Regions from separate parts of the Streptomyces sp. TS71-3 genome, predicted to be linked through region 1. Evidence: predicted binding sites of a transcription regulator. Region 1 holds the regulator's gene; the other holds the start of a gene.

What was found. Region 1 encodes HspR, which represses chaperone genes until heat shock. Its sites were predicted from a motif close to TTGAGNNNNNNNNNCTCAA; they were not measured.
Region 2: the regulator HspR is predicted to act here: its motif matches at 2,331-2,349, upstream of lon (endopeptidase La).

What each region holds. Positions count from the first base shown of each region.
Region 1 covers NZ_BNEL01000003.1:680,420-684,877, reverse strand. Annotated here, with positions in the region: gene grpE (nucleotide exchange factor GrpE) at 1-187, shown strand, start outside; gene dnaJ (molecular chaperone DnaJ) at 248-1,432, shown strand; gene Sm713_RS27315 (heat shock protein transcriptional repressor HspR) at 1,437-1,889, shown strand; gene Sm713_RS27310 (DUF397 domain-containing protein) at 2,310-2,498, opposite strand; gene Sm713_RS27305 (helix-turn-helix transcriptional regulator) at 2,509-3,390, opposite strand; gene Sm713_RS27300 (helix-turn-helix transcriptional regulator) at 3,885-4,458, opposite strand, start outside.
Region 2 covers NZ_BNEL01000001.1:1,785,153-1,789,610, forward strand. Annotated here, with positions in the region: gene Sm713_RS07370 (response regulator transcription factor) at 1-20, opposite strand, end outside; gene Sm713_RS07375 (spermidine synthase) at 135-932, opposite strand; gene Sm713_RS07380 (GNAT family N-acetyltransferase) at 1,081-1,872, opposite strand; gene lon (endopeptidase La) at 2,372-4,458, shown strand, end outside.

The DNA of each region.
Region 1 (4,458 bases):
ACCGCAGCCGGGCGCGCAGGGCGCCGGTCCGGAAGCAGGCAAGCCGGGCAGGTCCGAGGCGGGTGACCAGGCGGAGGCCCAGGCGGACGGTTCCGCGGAAGGCACGCAGGGGCAGAACGGCACGGACGGCACCGGGAACGCCGGGACCGCCAGAAACAGGGACAGCGGTGGCCCGGACGAGGGCTGACACCGCCTACCGGCACGGTGCCGCGCGAGCGGCGCACGAGAGGAAGGAGGGGCGCCGAGGATGAGCACCAAGGACTTCATCGAGAAGGACTACTACAAGGTCCTCGGCGTCCCCAAGGACGCCACCGAAGCAGAGATCAAGAAGGCGTACCGCAAGCTGGCCCGGGAGAACCACCCGGACGCCAACAAGGGCAACGCCAGGGCGGAGGAGCGCTTCAAGGAGATCTCCGAGGCCAACGACGTGCTCGGCGACCCCAAGAAGCGCAAGGAGTACGACGACGCCCGGTCGCTGTTCGGCAACGGCGGCTTCCGGCCCGGCCCCGGCGGGACCGGCGGGAACTTCAACTTCGACCTGGGCGACCTCTTCGGCGGGACCCCGGGTGGCAGCGGGGGCGCCGGCGGCTTCGGCGGCGGCCTGGGCGACGTCTTCGGCGGACTGTTCAACCGCGGCGGCACCGGCACCGCGGGCGGCAGGGTGCAGCCGCGGCGCGGCCAGGACATCGAGTCCGAGGTCACCCTCAGCTTCACGGAGGCGATCAACGGCGCGACGGTCCCGCTCAGGATGTCGTCGCAGGCGCCCTGCAAGGCCTGCTCGGGCACCGGCGACAAGAACGGCACGCCGCGCGTGTGCCCGACCTGCGTCGGCACCGGCCAGGTCTCGCGCGGCGGCGGTGGCGGCTTCTCGCTCACCGACCCGTGCGTCGACTGCAAGGGCCGCGGCCTGATCGCCGAGAACCCCTGCGAGGTCTGCAAGGGCTCGGGCCGTGCGAAGTCCTCGCGCACGATGCAGGTCCGCATCCCGGCCGGCGTGAGCGACGGGCAGCGGATCAGGCTGCGCGGCAAGGGCACGCCGGGCGAGCGCGGCGGCCCGGCCGGCGACCTCTATGTCGTGGTGCACGTCGACGCGCACCCGGTCTTCGGCCGCCGGGGCGACAACCTCACCGTCACCGTCCCGGTCACCTTCTCGGAGGCGGCGCTCGGCGGCGAGGTCAAGGTGCCCACCCTGGGCGGTCCCCCGGTCACCCTGAAACTCCCGGAGGGCACCCCCAACGGGCGCACGATGCGCGCCCGCGGCAAGGGCGCCGTTCGCAAGGACGGCACCCGCGGCGACCTTCTCGTCACCGTGGAGGTCGTGGTACCGAAGGACGTGACAGGCAAGGCGCGCGACGCGCTGGAGGCGTATCGCGAGGCCACCGTGGGAGAGGACCCGCGGGCGGAGCTATTCCAGGCCGCGAAGGGAGCTTGACGGTATGGACAGCCGACCAGGACGCAGCCGGAACCCGTACGAGCTGACCGAGGAGACACCGGTCTACGTCATCTCCGTGGCTGCTCAGCTCAGCGGGCTGCACCCGCAGACCCTGCGGCAGTACGACCGCCTGGGACTGGTCTCCCCGGACCGCACCGCGGGCCGGGGGCGCCGGTACTCCGCCCGTGACATCGAGCTGCTCCGCCAGGTGCAGCAGCTGTCGCAGGACGAGGGCATCAACCTCGCCGGCATCAAGCGGATCATCGAACTGGAGAACCAGGTCGCGGCTCTCCAGGCGCGCGTCGCCGAACTCCAGGCCGCGGTCGACGGTGCGGCGGCTGCCATGCGGCAGCGGGAGGCGGCGGTGCACGCCTCGTACCGGCGCGATCTGGTGCCGTACCAGGAGGTCCAGCAGACCAGTGCGTTGGTGGTCTGGCGACCGAAGAAGCCGGAGTAACCTCCCGGGTTCGGCTTCCCCCGGGGTCCCCCGGGTTTGCTCGGGTTCCCCCGGGTTCCCGCGAGTTCGCTCGGTTCTTCCGGCTCCGCCGGTCGGTGCTCCGGCTGGGCGTGCACGCTCTTCTGCCGGTGGCACGGTGGGGCCGGGCTGCCCCTTTCGGCGCCTGACCATGTGCGGGCTCGTCGTGGTTGCTCGCGCAGTTCCCCGCGCCCCTTCTGGGGGCGCCCTGGTCGTCGAGGTGCAGCGATGCGCCCCAAAGGGGCGCGGGGAACTGCGCGACCGGCCACGACAGAGCCCGCAGCCAACGGACGACCGCAAGGGGCTGGACCCGATGGGGGCGCGGGGCACACGCCGCTGGTCCGGACGCGACCGGAACAACCCCCAGGGGACGGTTGTCGGCTGGGCGGCGCGGAACGCGCCTCAGCGGGGCGCGCCGCCCTTGATGTCCTCCAGGAGGGCCGCCAGCCCGTGCGGCGTGGCGATCAGCACGGTCCGGGGAGCATCGCTTTCGCGAAGGCGTATCGTTCCGTCAGGAGCGACGGCGACGTTCAGGCACTCGCCCTGCGGGCCGCTGCTGAACGTCGACTTCTGCCAATGGAGTTCGGGCATCTGGTCCTTCCTACAACGTGTAAAGCAGGTGTTGGATAAGGGCGAGCGAGTCCTTCGCCGAATGCGCCTCGGGTGCCGACGACGCGTTGATCGGGGCGAGGGCGTTCTCGGTCAGCAAATCGAACATCGCGCTGTAGCGTTCGAGGTGGAACGTCTCGCTGAGGTACTGGTAACCGATGGCCTGCTCCAGGGCCACGGTGCTCAGCCGCTCGTTGCCGGGAATGATGTGCAGGAAATTCCCACTGATCGCCGCGTACGCCTGGGCGCTGAACGGATAGACCTGGATCGTCACGTTCGGCAACTTCGAGAGCTCGACCAGCCGCAGGAGTTGCTCGCGCACCACCTGCGCACCGCCGAACCGTATCCGTAGCGCGGCCTCGTGGATGACGGCCCGTACCAGCGGCGCATTCTCGTCGGTGAGAATCCGCTGCCGTTCCATACGGAACCGCAAAGGCGCCTCGAAATTGTCGAAACCGAGTCCCGGACTGTTGAAAATGGCCCGGGCGTACCCGGCCGTCTGGAAGAGCCCGGGAATGAAGAGCGACTGGTGCATTCGCACTTCCAGGGCGTCTGCTTCCAGTTCGGCAAGGCTCAGGGCGTCCGTCACCATGGAGCGTTTGTACGCGCTCCACCAGCCCTTACCCGAGGCTTCCGAGAGCGCCACCAGCGCATCCACGTAGGACTTATCTGTGCAACCGTAAAGTTCGCAGAGGGCCCTGAGCCGCTCGGTCAGGATCGTGGTCTTCGCCGTTTCGATCTGGCTGAGCTGGGCGCGGCCCATGCCGATCCGCTCCGACGCCTCCGCGGCGCTCAACCCGGCCTGTTCACGTAGATGTTTCAGCTCGAAACCAAGACGTCGCTGGCGCTCGCTGATGGTGCTGCGCAATCCCACGGGGTACTCCTTGTCCGTCGATCAGAGTTTTCCCGGGGGCGGGGGAGTCCGTCCACCGATCCGTGTAAACGGCGTGCACAAAATAAACGCCGCCGGATGCGCCTCGGTGTCGGACCGGAAATCCACCCCCCGGCGTGGACGGTGGGCCGGGCACCGCGCCACGCCGGGCGACACCCTGCCACGTCGTCGTTTGCCCCACTGCCCGACAGGCCGGGAAGCTGGAAGGTGTGCACGGCAGTGGAGGCGCGGTCTCTCGCGGTACACAACTCGTCGACCCAGGCGGCACAACCGGAACATCCGCCTCCTGCCTGCACGGAGAGGCCGGGGGCGGACCGGAAAGGCGCGGCCCCGGGACGCGGCTGCCCGGCGCGGCCGGGGAGGGGCCGGAGTGCCTGAACGGGCGGGTGCGCCACGGGTCTTCGCAGTTGCCACTGCATCGGGTGACTCCGGCACACCGGGGGTCCCGTGTACCGCTCGCGTGTACCGCAGGACCACTACGCGTCCTGCTCCAGGATTCCGGACTGCCCGATCCGGTAGCCGAGTTGGGCCCGGCTCGACGTGCCGAGGATGTCGGCGAGCTTGGCGATGTGCACGCGGACGGTGCGGACGTTCATCGCGAGACGCAGGGCGATCTTGTCGTCCGTGAGGCCCTCGATCAGCAGGGCGGCGATGGCGCGCTGCCGGCGGGTGAAGCCGCCCGCGTCGGGGACCTCCGGGGCGGGGCGGGGCCACATGGGGGTAGCGAGGTCCCATAAGCGCTCGAAGGTGGTGGCCAGGAACGAGATCAGCGCCGGATGGCGGATCACGAAGGCGGCAGTGCCGTCGGAGTTGGCGGGCACGAAGGCCACCCGGCGGTCCAGCATCACCAGCCGCTGGGTGACCTCGTTCAGCGTGCGCACCTGCACGTCGCCGTGGAGCTGCTCGTAGTGGTCGAGGACGGCTGGGGCGTGCCGGGAGGTGTGCTGGTAGAGGGTGCGCATCCGGGCGCCGCGGTCGAGCAGGGCCTGTTCGGTGGGGAGCACCCATCTCAGCAGGGTGGGCGGGCGCCGGCCGCCGGGCTGCACGGTG
Region 2 (4,458 bases), on a different contig from region 1:
GAGGTGTGTGTCTGCTCCATCGCCCCGCCCCTGACTATTGCTTCTCGGAATCGTGGGGGTGATTCCACCTGTGCGGTTGACGCTTGAATGATCTGCGCGTCGGTACGCAGCGTACGGAATGAACCGAGCTGCGGCTATCCACGCCCGACTGCGAGGTGCACGACGTCGGGAACGCCCCGGACAACGGGGATCTCTCTGGTGTGCACCCGCTGGAAACCGGCATTTCGCAGGGCCGCTTCGAATTCGGGCGACGGTTGCGCGGACCATACAGCAAGCACGCCGCCGCGCGTCAGCCGGGCCTGGCATGCGGCAAGGCCGGCGGGTGTGTAGAGGCTGTCATTGTCCTCAGTGACGGTCCAGCCCGGGCCGTTGTCGATGTCCAGGCACAGCGCGTCGTAGCGGGCGTCCGACTCCCGTACGTGTGCGAGGAGATCGGCGTGCAGCACCTCGGCGCGGGGGTCGGCCAGGGCAGCGGACGTGAGCGCGGCGAGCGGGGCGCCCGCGGTCTGCGCGGTGGCCCCGACGGGCCGGGCGGGTTCGCCCGTCGCGGTCGCCTCGGCGGTCGCGACGCCCAGGCCGTGCCAGTTGATGACGGCCTCCTCGCGCTCCACCACCGTGATGCGGCCCCAGCGCGGATCGGCCGCGGCGTGTGCGAGCGAGAAGCCGACGCCGAGCCCGCCGATGAGTACGGCGGGTGCGCGGCGTCCGTCGAGTGCGTCCATGGCCGCGTCGACGAGCAGCCGCTCCGAGCGGCCGTCCGAGGTGTCCATCAGGAAGCAGCCGTTGGCGATGATCTGCAACAGCTCGCCCTGCCGCCGCAACACCACCTCGCCGTACGGCCCGTCGCGCCGGTCCAGCACCACGGGGCTGCCGTCACCGTCGAACCGTTGTCCCTGCGAGGGCCTGTCGCCGATGTCGTACGGGGCGTGCATGGATCCATCCTGCCATTGCCGCAGGACCGGCCTGCCGCATGCGCGGCTTCTCAGGGCGGCGACCCCTCGCAACACGGCCTCCCGTAACGCCGATCGCGCGCGTGCCACACCGTGCCGGTGACGGCGGGCGGTCGGTTGCGGCGGTCGGTCAGGTGGCGGGAGGCGACCACACCCAGGGTGTGGTCGTCGTCACGGCATGGAAGCCCAACCGCCGCAGAATGGGCGCGCTGTCGTCGGAGGCGTCCACCTGGAGGTAGCGCACGCCGCGCTCCGCCGCGAGCCGTGCACGCGCGGCCACCAGGGCGCGGTAGATGCCGCGGCCCCGCCACTCGGCGAGCGTCGAACCACCCCACAGGCAGGCGAACTCGGTGCCCGGCCGGAACACCAGCCAGGCTGCCGAGACCACTTCGCCGCCGGCCTCGGCCACCAGGACGGCGATACCGTCCGGCGCCGCGGCGACCCGCCCGATCAGGTCCTCCCCGAGCCAGGCCATGTCCTGGTCCCAGACGGCGCTCTCCATGGCCGCGATGCGGCGCAGGTCGGCGTCGGACGCGACCTCCCGCAGGGTGACGCCGTCCGGTGGCACCGGCTCGGCGGCCATCTCCTCCGTGCTCCCGACGAGCACCGTCTCGCGGTCCTCGGGCGCGAACCCCGCCGCACGCAGCCGGTCGGTGAGGTCGGCGGGCCGGTCGTGGCCGCGGGTCTTCCACTCGACCGCCTCGCCCCGCGCGGCGAAGCGGTCCCGCTGCCGGGCGATCAGGCGGTCCAGGTCGACGCCCTCGACGCCCAGGTCGGCGGGACCTGTCACGAGGCCGCGGTACTGCCCGACGACGCGGGTGAGCGGCCCGTCGCTCTCGGTGTGCACGCCCGCGGGGAGGTTCGGCCCCGCGCCGCGCATCTGCTCGTCGTAGGCGGCAAGAAGCACATCGGTATCGGTCACAGGCGGTACGGAAGTCCACGGAGGGCCGGGACGCAACTGCATTTGGAGCCGCGCGCCGGCTCGTGGCCGTCCTGAGGGGGCTGTCCGGGTCGCGTCCGGCCCACCGCCGGCTGGGTGGTCGTTCGCGCAGTTCCCCGCGCCCCTTGTCCGTGGGGCTGCGCCCCGTGCTGCTCAAGGGACGCGGAGAACTGCGCGACCGCCACGACGACACCGTCAGGTCGCCACCGCCCGAAGGGGCTGGTTCTGTCGCAGCCGGACCAGTGGTGGGTGGTGGTTGCTCGCGCGGGTCCCCGCGCCCCCGCGGGGCGCCGTTGGGCGGGTGCGCCCAGCCGAAGCGGACCCGCAGGCCCCCGAAGACGGCCCGGCCCGCCGCCAGGCGAAATGCCCACACGCCGGACACGCGTGATCGCCCACAGCGAACGCCCCCGGCGCCGGGAACATCTCCGGGCTCACATGCATTGAGCCCACATAGCTCAACTTGACTGCCGAAGGGGAGATCATGGCTGCTGAGTCCGCCGGCGCTGCCACACTGCTGGCCCTACCCGTGCTGCCGCTCGACGACGAGGTCGTGCTGCCCGGGATGGTGGTCCCGCTGGACCTCAACGACAACGAAGTGCGCGCCGCGGTGGAAGCCGCTCAAGCCGCCGCCCGGTCCGAGCCGGGCAAGCCCAAGGTACTGCTGGTGCCCAGAGTGGACGGCGAGTACGCGGGGACGGGTGTGCTCGGCACCGTCGAGCAGGTCGGCCGGCTGGCCGACGGCGACCCCGGGGCGCTGATCCGCGGCCGGGCGCGCGTGAAGATCGGTGCGGGCACGACAGGCCCCGGCGCCGCCCTCTGGGTGGAGGGCACGCGGGTCGACGACGCCGCTCCGGATCCGTTGCCCGGCGGCGTCACCGAACTGATGAAGGAGTACAAGGCCCTCGCCACCGCGTGGCTGCGCAAGCGCGGTGCGTGGCAGATCGTGGACCGCGTCCAGCAGATAGAGGATGTGTCCCAGCTCGCCGACAACTCCGGTTACTCGCCGTTCCTGTCCACGCAGCAGAAGGTGGAGCTCCTGGAGACCGGCGACCCGGTCGCCCGGCTGAAGCTCGCCACGGAGCAGCTCCGCGAGCACCTCGCCGAGCAGGACGTCGCCGAGTCGATCGCCAAGGACGTCCAGGAAGGCGTCGACAAGCAGCAGCGGGAGTTCCTGCTGCGCCGCCAGCTCGAAGCCGTCCGCAAGGAACTGCGCGAGCTGAACGGCGACGGCAGCGAGGACGAGTCCGACGACTACCGCACGCGCGTCGAGGCTGCCGACCTCCCGGAGAAGGTCCGCGAGGCCGCGCTCAAGGAGGTCGAGAAGCTGGAGCGGTCCAGCGACCAGAGCCCGGAGGGCTCCTGGATCCGCACCTGGCTCGACACCGTCCTTGAACTGCCGTGGAACGAGCGCACCGAGGACGCCTACGACATCAGGGGCGCCCAGGAGGTGCTCGACGCCGAGCACGCCGGCCTTCAGGACGTGAAGGAGCGCATCACCGAGTACCTGGCGGTCCGCAAGCGGCGTTCCGACCGGGGCCTCGGCGTGGTCGGCGGGCGCCGCGGAGGTGCCGTGCTCGCGCTGGTCGGCCCGCCCGGCGTCGGCAAGACCTCGCTGGGCGAGTCCGTGGCGCACGCCATGGGCCGCAAGTTCGTCCGCGTCGCGCTCGGCGGAGTCCGGGACGAGGCGGAGATCCGCGGCCACCGGCGCACCTACGTGGGCGCGCTGCCGGGCCGTATCGTCCGCGCCATCAAGGAGGCCGGGTCGATGAACCCGGTGGTCCTGCTGGACGAGGTCGACAAGGTCGGATCCGACTTCCGGGGCGACCCCGCGGCCGCCCTCCTGGAGGTCCTGGACCCGGCGCAGAACCACACGTTCCGGGACCACTACCTGGAGGTCGAGCTGGACCTCAGCGACGTGGTGTTCCTCGCCACGGCGAACGTCCTGGAGGCCATCCCCGAGGCACTGCTCGACCGCATGGAGCTGGTGACGCTCGACGGCTACACGGAGGACGAGAAGGTCGTCATCGCCCGTGACCACCTGCTCCCGCGCCAGCTGGAGCGGGCCGGCCTGAAGACGGACGAGGTGGTGCTGGAGGAGAGCGCGCTGCGCAAGCTCGCCGGCGAGTACACCCGTGAGGCCGGCGTGCGGAACCTGGAGCGCGGCATCGGCCGGCTGCTGCGCAAGGTCGCGGCCCGGCACGAGCTCGACGAGCAGAAGCTGCCGCTGACCGTGACGGACGCCGACCTGCGCGACCTGATCGGCCGCCCGCACCACGTGCCCGAGTCCGCCCAGGACCCGGCCGAGCGCCGCACCGCGGTGCCGGGCGTGGCCACCGGCCTCGCCGTCACCGGCGCGGGTGGCGACGTGCTCTACGTGGAGGCGTCGCTCGCCGACCCGGAGACGGGCGCGGCGGGGCTGACCCTGACCGGACAGCTCGGCGACGTCATGAAGGAGTCCGCGCAGATCGCGCTCTCGTTCCTGCGCTCGCGCGGCGCGGAGCTGGAGTTGCCCGTGGCCGACCTGAAGGAGCGGGGTGTGCACATCCACTTCCCCGCCGGCGCGGTGCC